Regions from separate parts of the Paenibacillus aurantius genome, predicted to be linked through region 2. Evidence: predicted binding sites of a transcription regulator. Region 2 holds the regulator's gene; the other holds the start of a gene.
The links. The regulator LexA, encoded in region 2, represses DNA repair genes until DNA is damaged. The targets are predictions, from matches to a motif close to CGAACATATGTTCG.

Region 1: MJA45_RS11285 (YhjD family protein) is a predicted target of LexA. The motif match lies at 1,361-1,374, and genes of this name have one in related genera.

What each region holds. Positions count from the first base shown of each region.
Region 1 is NZ_CP130318.1:2,489,829-2,493,120, forward strand. It holds gene MJA45_RS11265 (MBL fold metallo-hydrolase) at 1-94, opposite strand, end outside; gene MJA45_RS11270 (hypothetical protein) at 220-423, shown strand; gene MJA45_RS11275 (CcdC family protein) at 526-1,011, shown strand; gene MJA45_RS11280 (aspartyl-phosphate phosphatase Spo0E family protein) at 1,098-1,253, opposite strand; gene MJA45_RS11285 (YhjD family protein) at 1,434-1,778, shown strand; gene MJA45_RS11290 (alpha/beta hydrolase) at 1,870-2,790, shown strand; gene MJA45_RS11295 (stalk domain-containing protein) at 2,879-3,292, shown strand, end outside.
Region 2 is NZ_CP130318.1:3,581,885-3,585,176, reverse strand. It holds gene glnA (type I glutamate--ammonia ligase) at 1-1,035, shown strand, start outside; gene lexA (transcriptional repressor LexA) at 1,164-1,781, opposite strand; gene MJA45_RS16025 (LysM peptidoglycan-binding domain-containing protein) at 2,154-2,309, shown strand; gene MJA45_RS16020 (DUF896 domain-containing protein) at 2,475-2,666, shown strand; gene MJA45_RS16015 (hypothetical protein) at 2,656-3,171, shown strand; gene MJA45_RS16010 (HAD family hydrolase) at 3,217-3,292, shown strand, end outside.

The DNA.
Region 1 (3,292 bases), 1.1 Mb from region 2:
TGGCAAAAGCACTTCCCGTGCCGAGCATTTCAATGCGGATGGTCATGGACGGATCCTCCGTGCGGCGCTTGGCCGTTTTTCTATAATTTAACATGCCGGAGGGTCTGATTTCAAAAAATCCCTTCCTCCTAACCCAAAAAAGCCCGTCGTGCCTGCACCATGGGCACCTGCCCGGCATAGGCTATCGTACCATCACAAATGAAGGGCGAGGGATTGGGCATGGCAAAGAAAACGGGCAAGAAAAAAGAACTATCGACGGTGGACCGGAACCAGTTCAACATGAAAATCGTAACGTCCGATGTGTGTCATGCCTGCAAGCATAAATGCGCCAGGGGCATCCGGTATATGGAGGCCATGGCCCAGCCCGGAGCCTTGGGCAGAGGAGTTCCCTGCATGCTTACCAAAGGAAAGGGCTACAAGTAACCCGGCCGGCCGCTTCCAATAGAAAGCTGTTCCCGCATGTCCTCCTAATCCTCTCCGCTTCATGATATAATAGAGGGAGTGAAAACAAGGGAGGCGTGCCATATGATCCATCCGACTCAAGCCGGCCTTCAGGCCACATCCACCGTCGGATCGGCGCTGTTTGCCGTTATGGTCATTCTTTATCGCATCAAGGGCGCCGCCAAGCCGGTTACCCTTCGTAAAATAATCATCCCCCCTCTGGCCATGAGCTCGGGCTTTCTAATGTTTCTGTTCCCTATGACGCGGATCCCTTGGCTGTGGGCGGTTGGGGCGTGGGCGGCGGGAGCGCTCTTCTTCTCTTACCCGCTGATCCGCACGTCGCGTTTCGTTCCATCCGGCCGGGAGATCTACCTGGAGCGTTCCAAGGCGTTCGTGGTCATCCTGCTTGTGCTGCTGGCGATCCGCCTTCTTCTGCACAGTTATGTGGAGCGTTACGTAACCCTGCCGCAGACGGGTGCTCTGTTCTTCCTGCTTGCCTACGGCATGCTGCTTCCGTGGAGGCTCGCCATGGCTGCTCAGTTCCGCCGCTTGGAAGCCGCCCTTCGTTGATCAAGTGCCAAGAACAGCAGAAAGTCCCTCACCGTTTAGCGGGAGGGACTTTTCTTATGATTAGGTAAGTTTGATTTCACGTTCCATTAGGGCTTCATTTGGCGGAGGATCAGGCGGTCGAGCCTCTCGCTGACGGCAACCACCTGGGGATGCCGGAAGTTGTACTGGTATTTGTGCGCGATCAGGGCCAGGTGTTTCTTGACGGACTCGATTTCGGCATCCAGCCGGCGGTTCTTCCTCATGCCTGAATTCCTCCCTCGCGGTAAGTCGGCCTTGCCCCTGATTATATCGGTTTGAGGACAAGAAATCAAAAGGCTCCAGGGAAGAAAAATTTTACCGGTTGAATAAAGGAACGTGTGTTCGCTATACTAATAAAGAAGCCGATCCTGCGCTTCTACTATATCTATCCGTAAGGTGATCGCATGCCGGATTTTGAAATCGAGCAGGGGATCCACGACTACATAGTGACGCTGTACTTGCAAAAGGCGCTGGACTGGGACCGGAAGCAGACGGGGCTGTTCAAGCTCGACCGGTTCTGGGAGGAGCTGGCCGGGCAGCTCGCCCGGTATGCGGAAGCCGAGCATGCCCGGATCCGCAAGAGGCTGAGGAGCACCGGCTGCCGCATCCTGCTGGAAGAGATGTCGGCGGACCGGAATGTCCATGTGATGTACCGCCATAAAGGGTATGAGCATCACTGCGTGATCATGCCGTCGGTGCTGAAAGGAAAGTGCGAAACAAGGCTTAAGGATTTTTTGCTTACCCGCTAAACGGCCCCGTCCTTCCATGCTATAATCAGGAAATGTGATGCTGATTAGATAAAGGGGCCGTGAATTTATAATGGTAGTCACCAGGATGGACATGAGAAGAAGATCAGCCGGAGTATGGCGGGGGAGGCTGGTCAGAATCACGCTCGTGCTGGCTGCCCTCCTGACGCTATGCGCGGCGGGTCTTTCCACTTACGTAGGATGGAGCCTTACCCATCCCGCCAAGAAGCCTTTAACCGAGACGCCGTCGGATTACGGGCTGGCCTACGAGAAGATTTCATTCCCTAGCCGGGACGGCAAGATCTCTCTGAAGGGCTGGTTTCTTCCAGGGGCGGAGGGGACCGGCGGGAAGACGGTTATTATCGCCCACGGCTACTCGAAGAACCGTCTGCAAGACGACGCGCACATCATGCCGCTGGTCCAATCGATAATCAAAGAGGGCTATGGGGTGGTGATGTTTGACTTCCGCAATTCCGGCGAATCCGGAGGAAGCCTGACCTCGGTAGGCGAGTACGAGGAGCAGGACCTGCTGGGAGCGATTGATTGGGTGAAACAGGAGCATCCGGGACGGACGGCGCTGCTCGGGTTCTCGATGGGGGCCAGTACGGCCCTTCTGGCGGCCGCGGAGGAGCCGTCGGTCGCGTCCGTCATAGCGGACAGCCCGTTCAGCCACCTCGAACGCTACCTGAAGGAGAACCTGCCGGCGTGGTCCCACCTTCCGAGCTTTCCGTTTACTCCCTTGATCTTGGGAATTCTTCCCCCGCTGGTGGGCGTCCACCCGGGGCTCGTGGACGTTTCGGCGGCAGCGGACGCCGTTTATCCGCGTCCCGTTCTGTTTATCCACAGCAAGGATGACGACAAGATTCCGTCGGTCAACAGCCAATCGATGTGGCAGGCTCATCCCGACAAGTTCGAATTCTGGGAAACGAAGCAGGCGGGACATGTCGGCTCGTACAAGCTTTTTCCCAAGGCCTATACGGAGAAGGTGCTGCAATTTTTGGCAGGGAACTTGTGAAGATTTTTTACAAAACCATCGCAACTCTTCCTGAGGGACCGAGTATAAACTATCATGTAAACAACATCAGATGGAGGTTAGGTGGACGATGAAGGCGAAACGAGTGGCTGTCCTTATCTGTGTCTTCTCGATGCTTTTTACGGCAACCGTCTTTGCGGATTCGCTGTGGGGAAGCTATGAAGGATATTCGAAAGCCAAAGTCCGGATTAATGGGTCCGATGTAGCGTTCCCGGAAGGGGATGTTCCGGCGTTCGTTATGAACGGACGAACGGTGCTCCCGCTTCGTCAGCTGACGGATTCTTTACAGGCTATGGTGAAATGGGATAATGACGCCAAGACGGCGGATATTTATAAGCCCAACGTACACATGTTCTTTGCTCAGGATGTCAGCAACAAGGATTATTCCCTTCAGAAACCTTTCGCCAAGGTGGACCAGGGCAAGACCGTTAACTTCGTCGTATTCTCCCAGGTGGATAACCTGAAGCTCCATGTGGACGGCTTC
Region 2 (3,292 bases):
GGCACTCCGTTTGCCGGGGATCCTCGCGGCATTCTGAAGAAAGTGCTGAAGGAAGCGAACGATAAAGGCTACTCGACGATGAACGTCGGACCAGAGCCGGAATTCTTCCTGTTCAAGTCCGACGAGAAGGGCAACCCGACGCTGGAGCTTAACGACCAAGGCGGTTACTTCGATTTAGCCCCTACGGACCTCGGGGAAAACTGCCGCCGCGAGATTGTGCTGACACTGGAGGAAATGGGCTTTGAGATCGAAGCTTCCCACCATGAGGTAGCCCCCGGCCAGCACGAAATCGACTTCAAATATGCCGACGCCATCAAAGCGGCCGACCAGATCCAGACGTTCAAGCTCGTGGTCAAGACGATCGCCCGCCAGCACGGCCTGCACGCGACCTTCATGCCGAAGCCGCTGTTCGGGGTGAACGGCTCCGGGATGCACTGCCACCAGTCCTTGTTCCGCGGCAGCGAGAACGCCTTCTACGACGAGAAGGATAAGCTGGGCTTGAGCGATGAGGCGAGACAATACATGGCGGGAATCTTGAAGCACGCCCGCTCGTTCGCCGCCATCACGAATCCGACGGTGAACTCTTACAAGCGTCTTGTTCCCGGGTATGAGGCTCCTTGCTACGTGGCCTGGTCGGCGAGCAACCGCAGTCCGATGATCCGGATCCCGGCTTCCCGCGGGCTGAGCACCCGGGTGGAAGTGCGCAATCCGGACCCGGCCGCCAACCCTTATCTGGCTCTCGCCGTTATGTTGAAGGCCGGCTTGGACGGCATCGAGAACAAGATGTCTCTGCCGGCTCCGACCGACCGCAACATCTATGTCATGAGCGAAGAAGAGAGAGAAGAGCAAGGCATCCCAAGCCTGCCGGCCGATTTGAAAGAGGCCTTGAACGAGCTCATTCGCGACGAAGTGATCTGCGACGCTCTGGGCGAGCATGCTCTTTCCCATTTCTATGAGCTGAAAGAAATCGAGTGGGACATGTACCGCACCCAGGTTCATTCCTGGGAACGCGATCAGTATATCACCCTTTATTAATCTTGCTTGCAAACGACCCCTTGGCCTTCGGGCCAAGGGGTTTCGTGTTTTGCCGATAGGGGGCGGAGAGAGCGGTGCAGCCAAAAAAGACCTGCGCCGAGGAGGCACAGGTCTTGGTAGAGTTCCTACTATTGAATGTCGCGGAAGATTCCGATGACCTTCCCGAGAATCGTTACGTTCTGAAGTAGAATCGGCTCCATCGTCGGATTCTCCGGCTGGAGGCGGATATGATCGCGCTCTTTATAGAAGGTCTTGACTGTCGCTTCATCATCTTCCGTCATGGCGACGACAATTTCGCCGTTATTGGCATTCGGCTGCTGGCGGACGATGACATAGTCGCCGTTGTGAATGCCCGCATCGATCATACTTTCACCGATGACGGAAAGCATGAAGACGTTGTCATCCCCGACATAATGCATGGGGAGCGGGAAATAATCCTCGATATTCTCGGTTGCGGTAATGGGTACCCCTGCCGTAACTTTACCGATCAGAGGGACTCGGGCAACCGAGAAGGAGAACATGGCTTCGCTGTCCTCTCCTAAGAGCTCAATCGCCCTCGGCTTGGTAGGATCGCGGCGGATCAGACCCTTCTTCTCCAGACGTTCGAGGTGGCCGTGCACGGTAGAACTGGAGGCTAGTCCGACCGCTTCCCCGATTTCCCGGACGGAAGGCGGATAGCCTTTCTCACGCACTTCGGTTTTGATAAAATCCAGGATCGCCTGCTGGCGGCCGGAAATTTTGCTCACAGTCATCACTCCAATAGGAAATATTAAGGAAAGTATATCATAGAACCGGAGTTCGTACAAACATTAGTTCGAGTTTCGACAAATCCAGCTCTCCTCAAAAAGGGAAACAAATGTTCTAAAAATGGTTGACCTGAACACATGTTCGTGTTATTCTCGTAACAGAACAAATGTTTGGGGGAGATTTCGGTGAATTCCTTTACGAAGACGGTAAGCAGTAAGCGTTCTGGGACGGTAAGCCATAAGCGTTCGGGCAAGGCTATTCGTTATCTTGTTCTTACTTTGGCCGTAGCTCTTTCGTTCTCCTTCGGCCTATTCTTTAAAGCATACGCGGGGAGCAGCGACGATCTGCAATCCCTTCCCGCTTCTCATAAAATGACGGATGTAATTAAGGGGGATACGCTCTGGAGCATTGCCCAGGAGAACGCTCCTAAGGGAGAGAGCGTGCGTTCGTATATGCAGCAGATCAAGAAGCTTAATCATCTGGAAGGAACTACTCTTAGACCGGGACAAATTCTATACTTGCCCTAACCCGGTGCAATGGGTTGTCCTCCTAACGCGAATTTAGAGCACTTTATGGACTGGCTTTCCGTAGACACGGAAGGCCTTTTGACATTCTAGCCGTCCCTTGACAGGCCGGGGGGTTAATGGCAAAGTAAGAAAGAAACGAGCCGTACAGCAGGGAGGCGAAACCTAATGGGAATGGACGAAACCATTGCAAGAATTAACGAACTGGCGCGCAAAGCCAAAACCGTAGGTCTTACCGACGAGGAAGTGGAAGAACGAAACGAGCTTCGCAAAATTTATATAGAAGCTTTCAAATCCAGTCTGAAGGTTCAACTGGATTCCATTAAGTATGTAGAGGATGAGGAAGACAATGTCCCGTAAGTGGGAACGAATGGTAGAGAAGAACCGGAAGACCGCTAACAAGCGCAGGCTTAAGCAGGGACAGGAGCGAATTTCCTACTCGGGCACCGAAGAGGTGGAAGTGTTTCGCGGCAGAAGCTGGATTCTGCCCCTCGTTCTCATTCTGTTCGCCGCAGCTTATGCCCTCGCTTTCTACGGATACTATGACCAGGATACTTCGTTCTGGATTACGGTAGCCTGTTACGGTCTGCTTGGTCTCTTCCTGTTTGCGTTCCGGCGGCCTATCCTCCGGATCGGTCGGAACCGGATCTCCTCGCGGCGGTTCGCCGGCGACAAGTGGCTGGAACCGGGAGAGATCGACGAGATTATTCTTTCGCCGAGAACCGCGGTTATTCAGCTGAAGGAGAAGAGAGTCCGCTGGATCTTTACCCGTTTCCTTCACCGGATGCCGATCGGGGATCTTTCCGCCAGGCTGAGGGAGTACGCCGCACGTCACGGCGTGAAGCTGACGGAGCAGAGCAAGTAAGCGGTTGTTACCGCAAACACCAGAGATAGAGAAGGGGAGCAGATAATGGCATTGAAGGCGGTTTTGTTTGATCTGGATGATACGCTTCTTTGGGACGAGCGCAGCGTCCGGGAGGCCTTTG